Regions from separate parts of the Paenibacillus sp. YIM B09110 genome, predicted to be linked through region 1. Evidence: riboswitches for the same ligand, from Rfam matches in the RefSeq annotation. Region 1 holds a riboswitch; the other holds the start of a gene.

What was found. A riboswitch is a leader RNA that binds a small molecule or an ion and turns the genes downstream of it on or off. The one in region 1 is predicted to bind cyclic di-GMP.
Region 2: linked by a shared signal. The riboswitch ahead of V8F51_RS13375 (glycosyl hydrolase family 28-related protein) and the one ahead of V8F51_RS24765 (transglutaminase domain-containing protein) in region 1 are both predicted to bind cyclic di-GMP.

The regions. Positions count from the first base shown of each region.
Region 1 is NZ_JBANSP010000022.1:83,558-91,702, forward strand. It holds gene pabC (aminodeoxychorismate lyase) at 1-832, shown strand, start outside; gene folP (dihydropteroate synthase) at 853-1,710, shown strand; gene folB (dihydroneopterin aldolase) at 1,758-2,144, shown strand; gene folK (2-amino-4-hydroxy-6-hydroxymethyldihydropteridine diphosphokinase) at 2,116-2,676, shown strand; gene V8F51_RS24745 (helix-turn-helix domain-containing protein) at 2,628-2,840, shown strand; gene dusB (tRNA dihydrouridine synthase DusB) at 2,903-3,940, shown strand; gene greA (transcription elongation factor GreA) at 4,283-4,759, shown strand; gene lysS (lysine--tRNA ligase) at 4,849-6,369, shown strand; cyclic di-GMP riboswitch class I at 6,845-6,923, shown strand; cyclic di-GMP riboswitch class I at 6,979-7,057, shown strand; cyclic di-GMP riboswitch class I at 7,111-7,189, shown strand; gene V8F51_RS24765 (transglutaminase domain-containing protein) at 7,203-8,009, shown strand.
Region 2 is NZ_JBANSP010000007.1:232,586-240,730, reverse strand. It holds gene V8F51_RS13385 (YveK family protein) at 1-196, opposite strand, end outside; gene V8F51_RS13380 (polysaccharide deacetylase family protein) at 218-1,240, opposite strand; gene V8F51_RS13375 (glycosyl hydrolase family 28-related protein) at 1,481-2,866, opposite strand; cyclic di-GMP riboswitch class I at 2,950-3,034, opposite strand; cyclic di-GMP riboswitch class I at 3,128-3,212, opposite strand; gene V8F51_RS13370 (NAD-dependent epimerase/dehydratase family protein) at 3,532-4,911, shown strand; gene V8F51_RS13365 (GNAT family N-acetyltransferase) at 5,012-5,692, opposite strand; gene V8F51_RS13360 (hypothetical protein) at 6,214-7,140, opposite strand; gene V8F51_RS13355 (ArsR/SmtB family transcription factor) at 7,367-7,696, opposite strand; gene V8F51_RS13350 (SRPBCC family protein) at 7,698-8,132, opposite strand.

The DNA of each region.
Region 1 (8,145 bases):
TCACGGTTTTTTGTACGGTCTGGGCCTGTTTGAGACGTTCCGTACTTACGGCGGCCGTCCTTATCTGCTGAACCGCCATCTAAGGCGGCTGCAGGCCGGTTGCGAACAGCTAGGCATTCAGTATCGTGGCGACGAGAAGGGAATTAGCGAGCAGGTGACTGAGCTGCTGGCTGCGAACGGTCTGACGGACGGTTATGTCCGTCTGACGGTAAGCGCTGGCGTAGGCGAGCTTGGTCTTCCAACGGGCGATTACGAGCAGCCGAGCGTGCTGCTGCTCGTAAAGTCGCTGCCGCCGGTCAATGATTCGATTCCTATGCATGGAAGAGAGCTGAGGCTGCTGCAGACGCGGCGGAACACGCCGGAAGGCGATATCAGATTCAAATCTCTCCATTATATGAATAATATTATTGCGAAGCGTGAGCTGCTTGCCTCTTCTCCTCCGTCAGGAGCAGAGGGGCTTATGCTGACGAAGGAAGGCTGGCTCGCTGAAGGCATTGTGAGCAATCTGTTCTATGTGAAGGACGGCATCTTGTACACGCCGGCTATTCATACGGGCATCTTACCCGGTGTGACGCGCGAGCGTGTCTTAGAACTTGCGCGGGAAGCAGGGCGTTCGGTGCATGAAGGATATTTTACATGGGAAGAGCTTGTACAGGCTGATGAAATATGGATGACTAACTCCATACAGGAGCTTATACCGATTACGACGCTATCCGACATTGTGAGCAGGAACGAGACTGTACAAGTTGGCGACGGTTATGCGGGAGAGCTGACGAGAGGCTTGCTAGCGCTCTATCGTGCAGATGCATCGCAAATTGTCGGGAATGAATAACGGTTAAGGAGAGTGGCAGCATGAGCAAGAGCGGCACACATAATAGACATTGGGTATATGAGTTGAACGGCGGCATTCGGCTGGAACTTGGAAAACGTACATTAATTATGGGCATCCTCAATGCGACGCCGGATTCCTTCTCTGATGGCGGCAAGTATACGGGGGTAGATGCTGCGGTAGCCCACGCGCTCGCTATGGTGGAGGATGGAGCGGATATTCTCGATATCGGCGGCGAATCGACGCGTCCGGGTTTCGAGCCCGTTCCTCTGGATGAGGAGCTGCGACGCATCATTCCTGTTATTGAAGCAGTGCGGAAGGAGATTCCGCATATACCGCTGTCAATAGACACGTATAAGGCTGCTGCGGCGCGTCAGGCGCTCGAAGCGGGCGCTCATATTATTAACGATATATGGGCCTTGAAGGGCGATCCCGAGATGGCGGCAGTGGCCGCAGAGTTCGGCTGCCCCGTTATTCTTAACCACAACCGCCATGCGCGTGACTATAACGATTTCGTGCCTGATGTGTTGGCTGATCTGCTTGGCAGTGTCGAGATTGCGAAGACGGCCGGCGTTTCGGAGTCTCAGGTATGGCTTGATCCCGGTATCGGGTTCGCGAAAACGTACGAGAACAACTTAGAGCTGCTTGCTCGCTTATCCGAACTGTCGGAGCTGGGTTATCCGGTACTGCTCGGCACATCGCGCAAAAAGTTTATTCGGGACACGCTGTGCTTACCCGTGGAAGAGCTGGCTTTCGGCACGGCTGCGACAGTTGCGCTTGGTATCGCGCAAGGCAGTCATATTGTAAGGGTGCATGACGTTCGCGAGATGAAGCAGACCGCTTTGATGACGGACGCTATTTTACAATATAAGAACATATAAAGTTGCAGATTAAGAAATAAGGCATTTGCCTGTGAGGAGTGACGGAAATGGACCAAATGGCGATTAAAGGGATGCGTTTCTATGGGTATCATGGCGTTTTTGCCGAAGAGAACAAGCTAGGGCAACAGTTTTACGTCGATATCGTGCTGCATATGGAGCTTGGCCAAGCTGCTGAGACCGATGATTTGAACTATACAATTAACTACGCGGAGATCCATGCATTCACGAAAGAGATTGTGGAAGGACCTCCTTTCAAGCTGATCGAAGCTTTAACGGGTCACATTGCATCACGGGTTCTGGAAGCTTATACTATGGTAAATGAAGTGACGGTTCGAGTAACAAAGCCGCATCCTCCGTTCGATATCCACTTTGACGGGGTAACGATCGAGATGCGGAGAAAGCGGGATGCAGATGGAAGAGCGATTCCCGCCTAACGGGCAAACTTTCGAAGCGTACGTCGCTTTAGGATCGAATATGGGAGAGCGAGAGCTGCTTCTCACGGAGGCTATCGTACTGATTGACCGTGAACCAACCATTGAGGTGCGAAGGGTGTCGGGCATCTATGAGACAGATCCTGTCGGATATACAGATCAGCCTGCATTTCTGAACATGGCGATAGCAATCCGCACTTCGCTCTCTCCGATCGAGTTGCTGCGCAAGCTGCTCGAATATGAGCTGCAGCTAGGGCGAGTTAGGCAGATACGTTGGGGACCGAGAACCATTGACCTCGACCTCCTGCTGTACGATAATGTCAGAATGAATCAAGAGGAGCTGACACTGCCGCATCCGCGCATGATGGAGCGGTCATTCGTGCTTGTACCGTTAAATGACGTTATAGAATTATCGCATTCGTTGCGGGACGAAGTTTCATTGGCGGCCGGCAGCGCGCTTCAGGATGGAAAGGAAGGCATCACGTTATGGAAAACAATCAATTGGCGCAGCGCGTCAGAGCCTTTCGAAAGCTGAAGGGTTATACGCAGCAGGAGCTGGCCAAAGTGCTGGGCGTATCTGTTGCGGTATTGGGCTCGCTGGAGCGAGGTACGAGGAAGACGGATCCGAAGCTGCTTAACCATATTGCGAGCACGCTGGGGATCGATTATGAGGAATTAATGTCGGATACCCGTGAATAAAGCCTGACGTCCGGCACAGGACGCTTGGGATCAAATAATATCAATGAGGAGTGTGGAATGGCATGCTGAAAATCGGAGACATCGAGATGAAGAATAGGGTCGTGCTGGCGCCGATGGCAGGCGTGTGCAATCCTGCTTTTCGTTTAATAGCAAAGGAATTCGGAACGGGACTTGTATGCGCAGAAATGGTGAGCGACAAGGCGATCCTGCACGGTAATAAACGTACGATGGAGATGCTGTTCGTTGATGAGCGCGAGAAGCCGCTTAGTTTGCAAATATTCGGCGGCGACCGGGAGTCGCTGGTCGAGGCGGCAAAGGTTGTCGATACGCAGACGAATGCAGACATTATCGATATTAATATGGGATGCCCTGTACCGAAGGTAACCAAATGCGACGCCGGCGCTCGTTGGCTGCTTGACCCGAACAAAATCTATGAGATGGTGTCTGCTGTCGTAGACGCTGTGAAAAAGCCGGTTACGGTGAAGATGCGTATCGGCTGGGATGACGAGCATGTTTATGCAATCGAGAACGCGCGTGCGGTTGAGCGCGCAGGCGGAAAAGCCGTTAGTGTGCATGGACGGACGCGGGAGCAGCTGTATACGGGCAAGGCGAATTGGGACATCATAAGGGATGTCAAACAATCGGTATCTATTCCCGTAATTGGGAATGGCGACGTATTCTCGCCAGAGGACGCGAGAAGGATGCTGGATCACACTGGCGTCGACGGCGTTATGATCGGACGGGGCGCGCTGGGCAACCCTTGGATGCTCTATCGTACGATTCAGTACTTGGCAACGGGCGAGCTGTTGGGCGATCCGGCTCCGCGCGAGAAGATGGATGTCGCGATCTTGCACCTTGACCGACTGATCGCGCTGAAGAACGAAGCGGTAGCCGTGCGCGAGATGCGCAAGCACTTAGCATGGTATTTGAAGGGCTTGCCAGGAGGCGCGCGCGTGAAGGACGTTATTATGGAAGAAACGGACCGCGATCGCATGGTGGCGATTTTGGAAAATTATATTCTCTCATTGGAAGAAGAGGACGAGCAGGAGCAGAATGGCGCTTCATCCGTTCATACCGCAGCGGAAGAGATCATTCATTAAATTGATCGCCGGTTGCCGCTGCTTTTAATGGAGCGCTATGTCGGAGCATGCTTCATTTTGAAGGCAGCGGCACTTGCATCGACAAAGTTCGACAGATGTCGGCATGATGCGGAATGTATGGGTTCACGCCTAAGTGAAACGGTTTCAATGGGACGTTTGGCTTTGATTGACATTGGGGGCAACTTTGAAATATAATCGTGCAATATAATCCAAAGAGGCTCTCAAGAGACCCCTTTAAAGTGAAATGACTCAAGGTATGATGGCAATGAAGCGTAATATATTAGGTAACAGTGAATTCATACACGGTATGAAAATAAGTCACACGACGGGAGAATCGGAAAGATGAACGATAAGCAAATCATTCTGACTCAGGACGGCTTAAAGAAGCTTGAAGAGGAGCTGGAAACCTTAAAGTCGGTCAAGCGACGCGAAGTCGCTGAGCGGATCAAGGTTGCAATCGGTTATGGCGATATTAGCGAGAACTCCGAATACGAGGACGCGAAGAATGAGCAGGCATTTATTGAAGGCCGTATTATTACGCTTGAGAAGATGCTTCGTAATGCGCGTATCATCAATAACGATGATATCGATATCGATACAGTGAGTATTGGTTCTATTGTAACGGTTGAAGATATGGAATTCGGCGATACAATGGAATATGCGATTGTAGGCACCGCGGAGTCCGATCCGCTCCAAAATAAGATTTCTAATGAAAGTCCGGTTGGCAAGGCGATTCTAGGCAAGAAAAAAGGCACCGTTGTAGAAGTGAACGTACCAGCCGGCATCATTCAATATAAAATTGTCGATATCAAAAAATAAGGTTTGCGATGAATGGTTTAGAAAGCTTCCTTGCCGGAAGCTTTTTGAACGTTATCGGTTACCCTTACGTATCAGGGAGATGAACGAAAGTGGAACATGAGAATAACGAGCAGGGACAGGAGCAGGAGTTAAGTGAGCTTCTGCAGATCCGCAGAGACAAACTAGACGAGCTTCGCGCTTTAGGCGTTGATCCATTCGGCAAGAAGTTCGAGCGCACTCATAATGCCAAAGATATACTAACAGCCTATGAAGCGTCTACGAAGGAAGAGCTGGAAGGCCAAGCGGTTAAAGTGAGCATCGCCGGCCGTATTATGCAGAAGCGCGGCATGGGCAAGGCGGGCTTCGCGCATATCCAGGACTTGAGCGGCAAGATTCAAATCTACGTCCGCAAGGACACGGTCGAAGAGCATAAGTTCGCTGCTTTCGATCTGCTTGATATTGGTGATATTGTCGGCGTACATGGCGTCGTGTTCAAGACGAATACAGGCGAAGTTTCCGTCAAAGCGCAAGATGTTGACGTATTGACGAAGTCGCTGCTGCCGCTGCCTGACAAGTACCATGGCCTGAAGGACGTCGAACTGCGTTACCGTCAACGTTATGTCGACCTGATTGTGAATCCGGACGTTCAACAAACCTTCATTACCCGGTCCAAGATCATTCAATCGATGCGCCGTTATCTCGATTCGAGAGATTACTTAGAAGTAGAGACGCCAACGCTGCACTCGATTGCGGGGGGAGCTGCTGCTCGTCCTTTCATCACTCATCATAATGCGCTCGATATGCAGCTTTATATGCGTATTGCGATCGAGCTTCATCTAAAACGTCTTATCGTGGGCGGCTTGGAGAAGGTATATGAGATCGGCCGGGTATACCGCAACGAGGGTATCTCGACGCGTCACAACCCTGAGTTCACAATGATAGAGCTGTACGAGGCTTACGCTGACTACAAAGATATTATGGCTCTGACCGAGAATCTGATTGCGCATATCGCACAAGAGGTGCTTGGGACAACGAAGATTACGTACCAAGGCCAAGAAGTTGACTTGACTCCGCAATGGCGCCGCGTATCGATGGTCGATCTCGTGAAGGAACTTACGGGTGTCGACTTCAGCGTGGAAATGACCGACGAGGAAGCACATCGCCTTGCTAAGGAGCATAAAGTTGCGGTTGAGCCGCATATGACGTTTGGTCATATCTTGAACGCGTTCTTCGAAACATTTGGCGAGCATACGCTGATTCAGCCTACGTTCGTTACCGGACATCCGGTTGCAATCTCGCCCCTGGCGAAGAAGAGTGAAGTCGATCCGCGCTTCACGGACCGCTTCGAGCTATTCATCGTAGCGCGCGAGCACGCGAACGCCTTTACAGAGCTGAACGATCCGATCGACCAGCGCGAACGGTTCGAGGCACAGCTCGTAGAGAAAGAGCACGGCAACGACGAGGCGCATGAGATGGATGATGACTTCATCCGTGCCCTTGAATACGGTATGCCGCCTACTGGCGGTTTGGGAATCGGCATCGACCGTCTCATTATGTTGTTGACGGATGCGCCTTCGATCCGGGACGTACTGTTGTTCCCGCATATGAGAGAGCAACGCTCCGGCGAGTAAGGGACGAGCGATACGTAAAGCAAGATACAAGTAACTATAGAAGCGTGGCCGCGTTGATGGTGAATAACCGTCTGACGGCCGCGCTTTTTCTTATTGCTCCATATTAAGTTTTTTTCGAGTAAACGGATGAATGTGAATACATCTAATGGCGCTAAATTTACACCCCTAGATCATCAGTATTAAAATAGAGCTTGCGAAACACCTATGTTACATAGTTCTACATAAGTACTGCAAAGTAACGTACAAATCGACAAATTCTTATGTAAAATCGGCAATACCGATCTAGAGAGCAATAAAGTTGTTTGCGCCAAAGTAACTTGGAAAGATAACAACAAAGAGAAATCAAAAACGATTACTTACGATATTGAGGAAAGGTTTAAGTAGCTATTATTTTTTGTAAGATTTTGATCTATTTTTTTGCTAGATAGTATTGAATTACTAGAATCATATGGTAATATAGGACTATCGATGCTAATCCCGATAATGGCAAACCTATCGAAAGGTAGGGACGCAAAGCTAAAGGGCCTTCCTTATGATGGCAGCCAGCTACCGAACGACGGAGCATTTTTTATTTTACTAAATAGTAGGACAAGTATTAGAAAAAGCGAATCACGATAATGGCAAACCTATCGAAAGGTAGGGACGCAAAGCTAAAGGGCCTTCCTTATGATGGCAGCCAGCTACCGAAAGACAGAGCTTTTTTTGTTTTATAACAAGGGACAAGCAGTCCTATGAAACTTTACACGATAACGGCAAACCTATCGAAAGGTAGGGACGCAAAGCTAAAGGGCCTTCTGAAAGATGGCAGCCAGCTACCGAAGGGAGTTTTATTCATGCGTAAGTTTATTCTTATGATAGCAGTAGCGTTCATCATGATCGCATCGATTAAAGTTACAAGTGCAGAAGCTAGCGAAAACACAACTTGGTTGAACACAGCTAGTCTAGATAAAGGCATTGTATCGGTATCCTATGAAGTAAAGGCTAACGTGAAAACAAAAGTTATGATCGCAAAAGGCGATAATAAATATACATATAACATGACAGCTTCCAAGAAAGTAGAACAATTCCCGCTGCAACTTGGAAATGGCGATTACACCGTGTCGGTGTTAGAGAATACAGAAGGCAACAAATATAAAGTAGTTAACAAAGAAACAGTTAAGCTTAACCTTGCTAACAACAGCGTGATTTACTTGAATTCGGTGCAAAATGTAGCATGGACAAGCTCGAGTCTTGCTATTGTTAAAGCAAAAGAGCTAACAAAAAACAGCAAATCAGACAATGAGAAAGTAAGAGCAATCTACGACTATATCATTAATAACATCAAATATGATTATGATTTGGCAGCCAACATTTCGACTGACTACCTCCCAAGCATCGACAAAACACTTTCGACGAAAAAAGATATCTGCTATGGTTACTCGTCGTTGTTCGCTGCAATGCTTCGTAGTGTAGGAGTTCCTACTAAGCTCGTAATGGGTGACACGGAATATGTTAGTGTATATCATGCTTGGAACGAAGTGTTCTTGAATGGCAAATGGGTAATTATTGATACGACGGTAGACGCTGGTCTCAAGAAGAGTAACAAGAAGTTCGATCTAATTAAAGATGCTTCGAAATATTCGGCAGCAAAACAATACTAGACAGTTATTAGACACGGTGCTTTGGCATCGTGTTTTTTTGTTATCTTCTATAATAGAAAACAGTTTAAAGGTTTATATAAAAAGTGCTTGCAATGCTATAGGCGTCTGTGATATATTATCTAAGTCGCCGCTGAAA
Region 2 (8,145 bases), on a different contig from region 1:
GCTGGCTTGCTAGAAACTCATTATAAATACCTGCATCTCCAGAGGATGCTATGCTTGCAACTACGCTTACACTCGCCTCATAAGTAGGCTTTACGAAAGCATTTAACGCAAAGGCTCCTCCAACAGAGAGAGCTATCACTAATAGAATAACAATAAAATACCGTTTACTCGCTTCTTTCAAAAACTGAATGTCCATTCGTTCACCTCATGTTTGGGATTAATGCTGCGATTGATAGGAAGAACGTCCCTCTTCACTTCTTAACACTTGATTACATAACTCCTCCATATTCAAACTTGTCATCCCGTACTTGTGCTGCAGTTTGTGGTAGTGTTCTAATATTCTCTTTAATACATCCATATTCTCATTGGCATTGCTCGCCAAATTATAGGGATGCCACCAGAGGTGATAAACTTGGTTGTGCTTCGCTGCATAGGTCATTCCATCCAGTATTCGCTTAATACGAAACGGCTCTAGTACGCGGAGCTTGGGGGAGTAAGACCTAAAAAAATGACTTGCCGGTAGGTTTACGGGTAGCTCGGACATTATTTGATCTGCGCGATAGCAATGATAACCGGACAGATTGATATAGGTATCCAGCAGCCGAGCAGCTCTCAAAAACAATGAATCTTTAGTGCTATAGCCGTGTCTGTAAATCCAATGCTTTGGATTTCCGCGATATGACTTAATGCCTAGCCGATTGAGCGTTGGCAAATAGGTTTCGTTAATTTGATTTCTTGGAAATACAATGCTCTCCAAGGTCATACCTTGTTTTTCGGCGATTTGGATGCTTGCCTGTATATCTGCAGCAAATTCTTTCTCCGTCTGGCCTTCTTCTTTGCAATAATAGTGTGAAAAGGTATGTGTGGATATCGCCTGAAATGGCGAATTTCGAATCAAATGAATAAGCGAAGATGCATAGTGGTTAGGATCGACCTTCTCATCTAAGCCTACCTGTTCACTTTTTAAATATGGGTATGGAGATAGATTTTGTTGAACATAACCCGGTTTAATAGATGGTAAACCATTTAACATCGCTTCCTTAGACTCAAAAAATAATAGTCCTACAGTCGCCCAAGTAGCATGAATGCCATATTTCTCAAATAGAGTCAGAACCTCTGGAATTAACTCTCTTTCCTTCGCAAACGTCCTATTATACCAATCTAGATCATAGAGATCCCTTATGCCCCAAAACAACTCAAAATCAAGCGAAATGACAAATTGACCTTTATGTCCAGTCAAAAATCCTCAGTCCTTTATGTAGAGAGTTACTTGCTATTTCCACTAAATTCCCAACATAGTCCAGAACTGTTTGGCTGAACCTGAAAGCATATTCGTATTATAATCTTCAAAACTCGTCAAGTAAATAAAAATGAAACGACATTTTCCGTACCTCTGAGTCACAACTGCTTCTATATAATAAATTCAATCAATAAAAAGACTTCGACATTGATTGTCGAAGTCTTGGTAGTTGAAAAGGTACTATAGAACTTGTACGTTGAAGTTGCTGCTTGCTAGCTTAACAATGAATTGTGTAGCTTGAATGGTGTTATTGGAGCACACAATATTTTTTTGGGAAAACTGCGCAAGGTAAGTCGTTAAATCAATGCCCCCGCCGCTTGTCATTTTAATTTTGTTGTTTGTGATAGAACCGTTATCTGCGTTTTGCCAAGTCCAAATTCCTTTGTCGCCATTCTCGATTACGTTGCCGTCGATCGTGAATTTGTTGATGTTCCCCAGACGGATAGCCGTTTTGCCTTTTTGAACGCTCTTCGGCCCCATTGTAATTTTATTGTTGCTGACCACAATGTTGTTAACCGTCTCAACAGCGCCTACCTCGATTGCAGCATAGAAACTTCCAATACCGCTAATCGTATTTGATTTAATCGTGTTGTTGCTGCCGTATACACTGATAGCCGAGTACATGTCAGGAGCGATCGACCCTTTATCCGAACCCGAAGCGTAATAATTGTTTTGCAGGTACGAGTTCAAAATTTGGTTTCCTGTTACCGTAAGGCCTTGTGCATAAATCTTAATAGCGCGTTTGGCGTTATTGTCGAATTTATTATTCGAGATAATGCTGTTTGTATCAATGCCTTTGCCTGAATCCATGTTTGGATCTTCATAGTAGATGCCGTCGCCGTCATCAGCAGGACCGATGTGGTGTATATAGTTATTAGTAATAGATACATTAGCTGCTGCAGCTTCGCTTTTACCCCATGTCGTTGTTACGTAAATACCTCTAGCAATCATGCTGCCGCCAGTAGGATTGATTGCTACAATATTTTTCACTTCATTGCTGTCGATTGTGATAGCTTTCGTATTGCCGTATACAAGAATTCCCGAAAGCACGCCCGAGAAGTAATCGCTGCTTGTTTTTGTGCTGTGTGAAGCATTCGCTACAATCGATTTGTTGACATTAACGCGCTCACTGCCTCCGCTTACAACAAGTACGCGGTTAACTAGTTTGTTGCCGTCGAGTGAAATATTGCTGATCTCAATATCTTTTCCCGATACACGCATCAATTCCCAACCGAAATCTTTTGTGCTAGCCTTAATGATCGAAGTTGCGCCATCACCGAGCACTTTCACGTTGCTGCTTACAGCGAGCGGATCTTTCGGGTTTACCAGGTACGTTCCTTTCGGAAAGTAAACCGTCGTTTTTTTCGCCGCGCCTTCTGCCAGCGCTTTTTTAATCGAGGACGTATCGTCCGTCTTGCCGTCTCCCTTTGCACCGTAGGTCTTAACATTTATCATACTAGCAGCGTTCGCTTCTTCGATGAATAGTCCATAAAAACCGATGCCGCTCAAAATCGTTACAAGCACCATCGCCGTCATGCTCTTCGTTAGTTTGCTGAAAATTCCCATTCTCACTACCCCCATGTCGTTGAATAAAATAAGATAGGACAATCCCAGAATTCAGGATTGTCCTATCTCATTCCTGAAAACATTTCGGGAACTGGCTGGCATATGGTTTCCCATTTAGCCCCTGTAGTTTTGCGTCCCACGCTTTCACGTGGTTTGCCGTTATCGCTGTTTCCAAATATTAAGTTAGTGGGATTGCAGGTGTGATGAACAGAAAAAGAACCTATGACATGTCATAAGTTCTGTAATAGAACCTGAAAAGTTTTCGGAATCTGGCTGGCATGTGGTTTCCCATTTAGCCCCTATAGCTTTGCGTCCTGCGCTTTCACGCAGTTTGCCTTTTCGACACATCAAGTATATGAAGTTTCTTAATATTTAAATAAATATTACCAGATTAATAGGTATAAAGCAATAGGTTTTACTAGATTCATAGCCTAATTTTAAAAAAGATTCGACACCTTTTTCTCAACCGGCTTATAGCCATAAATTAGAACTTGTTTACAACCTCTTCCTAAACAATTATCATAGTCAAGTAGACCCTGCTATCACCTATTAGACTTAATTTTTAATAATACTCTAGCAGCGTACATAATAGCAAAACGCCGGTTTCCAAAGAACCGCGATCGGACTTCTTCACCTAAAATCAGAAGGGAAAATGGGGTGGTAGCGTGAAAGTGTTAATTACGGGCGGCTACGGATTTATTGGCTCATTCGTTGCGGAGAAGTTTTTCAACGAAGGACATGAAGTCATTATTATAGATAATATGACCTCCGGTCATATATCCAATTGCAAATTCCGCCATATATCATACATCGCAGATGTGGAAAGCACAGTATGCGAATCTATCTTCGAGAACCATAATGTCGATATTGTCGTTCATTTGGCAGCTCAGATCAATGTGGTCACATCGATGGAAAATCCATACGCGGATACAAAATCCAACATCCTGGGACTAACCAACATCTTGCAGCTGGCCGCAAAATATAAAACCAAAAAGCTCATTTTCGCTTCCTCTGCGGCCGTATATGGATTAAATGATCAAATTCCGCTAAACGAGGAAATGCCTTGTCAGCCTGTCTCGCCATACGGAATCAACAAGCTTCTCGGGGAATACTATTGCACAAAGTGGAATGAAATCTACCAATTGGATACGATTTGCTTCCGATTCAGCAATGTGTACGGACCTCGACAAGGATCGATTGGAGAGGGCGGAGTCGTATCTATTTTTATGGAACGGATGCGTGACGGCAAGGAGCTTGTGATTTACGGGGACGGCGGACAAACGCGTGATTTCATATACGTGGAGGATGTTGCGGACGTCATCTATCAAGCAAGCCTTTCCGATCAAAGCGGAATCATGAACTTGTCCACCAATACGGAGCAATCGGTCAATGATTTAGTAAACATATTGGGCAGCATTCAGCCGATAACCGACATCAAGAACCATAAAGCCCGTACAGGCGACATTTATCGATCAAGACTCGACAACACCAGATTAAAGAATGCTTTGAGTTGGTCGCCTAAGTTCAGCTTCGAGACGGGCATTCGCCGCACGTACGAATGGTTCGCGCAATCCACTGCCGATTTAAAGCCGCTAACCAAAAAATCGGATAATACGGGCGCGACGCTCGACGATATTAACATTAATAACGAGCTGATCGCTTCGTCGTTATCCCGAAATATCCGCAGCTTATATCTTAGTCAGCATGAGCGCTATCTGGAAGGCGTGCCTGTTCTTAAGCCTGAAGTTTTCCTTGCCGTTATACGGTCCAGGGAGCACGCAAAACGCAATTACAATGCAAGCTTCGCCCTCGTATCACTTTCAAGGGATATCATTCATGACAGCCCGCTGCTCAAACAAGTTAACGATTCGCTGCGCGAGTCGGATTTTATTGGCCTTGCATTCAACGGCGATATCTATATACTGCTGTCGAATTCGACCTCCGAAGATGCGGTCATCGTCGTCAACCGTCTTAAGAAGCACCAAATTATGGCGCAAGTCGTTTCCCAGGAAGATTATTCGAACTTAGAGCTAATTCAGCAATAGCAGCCATACCTATATTTAAATGAAGAATAATGCAGAGCCGTGCCCGCATCTTTCGCAAAGGATGCAGGCACGGCTCTGCCGCTATCTAACTTTCTTCTCATTATGTAATTATTTTTTGCTTCTTGTTTCGCGCCATCCAGTCGCGTCCCGCTCGGATTACGTCTTTATAGCCCGGGAGCCTAATACCGTAATAAGGCCTAAGCTCTACCTTCCAATACGATTTCGACTCCGATACCGATTCAATGTTAGCTCCCGAGAAATCAAATTCTTTCACTCCGTTTGCACTGAGGTTATCAAAAGCAAAGTCTTGGAGTTGCTGTACGACACCTTTAGTGAGATGTTCGCTCTTACTGCCTGCGATCCAGCCAAAGGCGTGTTCCGCGCTCGTCCTTAATATAATGCATGAGCTTACCGGCTCACCCTCCTTGGAATAACTTACATAACACCTGAACGCTTCGTCACCTAACAGCTCACGCGCCATTTGCAAGTCTCTAACCGTGATTTGGTGACTAAATCCTTGTCTGGCTTCTGTACCTTCCAAGCAATGAAATACAGCTTCGATATCATCCGTTTTAACCGAATAGTAACCATTACTATTTGCCTTTTTTATTTTACTGCGTATAGAGGAATCGACTTGCTCGGGCAAATACGGAAATTGGCTGTGATAGGTATATTTGATGGTTGATTTAAACCCGCTCCATAGGAAGGGACGAATATCGGCAATATTCGGCGGGAATATAAAATTGGCTGACCCCGCCACCTCCGATAGCTTACTCGTCATAACTTCTGAAACGCTATGCCATTGTTTTCCGATTCTTTGTGCATTTGTAGTAGCTGTTGGGTGAAACGTCGTAGGGTGATACGGATTCAGCGGCGGCAAATAAAGTTGTCCCTGCTTGTTGAGAAAGAATAAGCTTTGGCCGTACGCTTCCGAATTTTGAGCTTGAAATTTCGAAAGAATCACTTTGCAATTCCATTTTCTTTGATTGAACTCAGCCCAACGTTCCAGAAACTGTTGTTCATACATAATAGAAAATCTCATCTCCCTCAATATATAACTCAATCGCATGAGTTCTGCAGATTCCTAGTTGCATTACCGTATAATCCCCATACATTTCCTACCATACTGCTCATTGCTCGATGCCGTCAATATATATTTCACTACTATAAATTTTAGAGCTTAACATTTCCTGCTACCGTAATTTATCTCCTATATGCGCAAAAAAGAAAACAAGGCTGGACAGCATTCATTGTATGCCAATGAATGTGGCCCAGCCTTGCAATCTTATATGGAAAACGGATTTACTTTGTCATTCTCTTCTTTGAATTCAATGCCAACCAATCGCGACCGGCTCGAACCACTTCTTTGTATCCGGGCAGCCTAATTCCGTAATAAGCCCGCAAACTACCACCCCAATGAGATTTCGATACCGACACGGATTCAATATTCGCCCCATAGAAGTCGAATACTTTTATTCCGATCTCGCTCAAATCATTAAACTCAAGATTTTGTAGCTGCTGCACGATCCCATCGCTGAGATGCTCGCTTTTGGAAGCCGAAATCCATCCAATTGCGTTTTCATCACCCGTTACCAAGGTAATACTGGCGCTCACCGGTGCTCCGTCTTTGGAATAACAAACATAACCGCGGAACCTTTCTTTACCAAGCAGCTCCTGTGCCATCAATAAGTCCTTAACAGATAACTGATGGCTAAAACCTTTCCTAGCTTCCGTTCCAGCTAAACAATGATGAATAGCTTCCATATCGTCTGTTCGAACGGAGTAGTAATCTAATGTGTTCGCTTTTTTCATTTTGTTGCGCAGAGAAGGGCTGATATGATCTAACGAATAGGGCAAGTCAACATAATATGTATATTTGATATCAGCAATAAAACCCTTCCACAAGAATGGGCGAATATCCGTAATTTCAGGTGGAAAATAAAAATTAGCCGAGCCCGCATATTCATAAAGGCTATCAATAAACACTTTTGAAACCTCATGCCACTGGCTTCCAATCTTTTGTGCCTTATTCGTCGGAGTAGGATGAAAAAAGGTCGGGTTATACGGATTAAGCGGAGGCAGAAACAGCTTTTTGTTGTTATTTAAAAACAACAAGCTATCGCAATACGCATCAGAATTTGATGCTTTATAGGTCTTAACAATTGCATCACAGTTCCATTTCCTACGGTTGAATTCAGCCCAACCGTTAAGGAATTGCTGATCATTCATTAGTGATCGTTAACGCTCCTCTCATTTAAAATTCAACAAAATATAATCATTGCTATACTGCCTGTATTCTTTCATAGCGCCTATATGCCAGAGTATATCTGAATAATCCATGTGATGTTTGCTATGAAAAACACCAACTGCCCATAAGAAGGCTGCTGGTGTTTACTTAACATTTGCCCCTGTTATTCCTCTTTACGTTTGTCCAATGCCAGAGGTTTCAAGGATATCACATTGTTTCATCCACTTCCACATATCTCTTAAGCGCGGCGAGCTTGTTATCCCAGAAGCGCTCGTAAAACGCCAGCCAGCGCTTCAGCTCTCTAAGCGGATCGGGGTCTAGACGGTAGCGCGTCTCGCGCCCGACCTTCCGGTCCTTCACGAGTCCGGCGTCCGATAAGACGCGGAGATGCTTCGACACGGCCGTACGGCTCATCGCGAAGTGCCCGCTGATAGCGTTTAGCGGCAGTTCCTCATCGCCCAGCAGCTCAAGCACCTTGCGCCGCGTCGGGTCGGCTATCGCTTGAAACACATCATGCTTCGGCTGCGGTTCGGCCATCTTAACCCTCTACATAGCTGCTGAGCTTCTGCCCAATGCCAGACCAGCCTTGCTCCATTCTGCCTCGCACGATGTCATGCGGTTCGCCGAACTCGGTCGCCATGCCAGCTGTCCATCCGCCATGAATGAGCGTGAATTCCGTCTCACCTTGCAGCTCGGCCAGCTCGAACGTCAGCGTCCAATCCTTGCCCCAATTAAACGACAAACGGTTCGGCGGATCGACCTCCGTTACTTTGCAGGGCGATTGACCGAATGGTCCTGCATTCAAATGAAACTCGAAGCCGACCACCGTCTGAAAATCGCTCGGCGGCATAAACCAAGCTGCAATGCCTTCTGCCGTAGATACGGCCTTCCATACTTTCTCTATCGGCGCTTTCAACAAGACCGTCTGGCGAATATCCGGCAGCTTGTCCTGTGTATGAATGTTGTCTCCCATAAGTATAACCTCC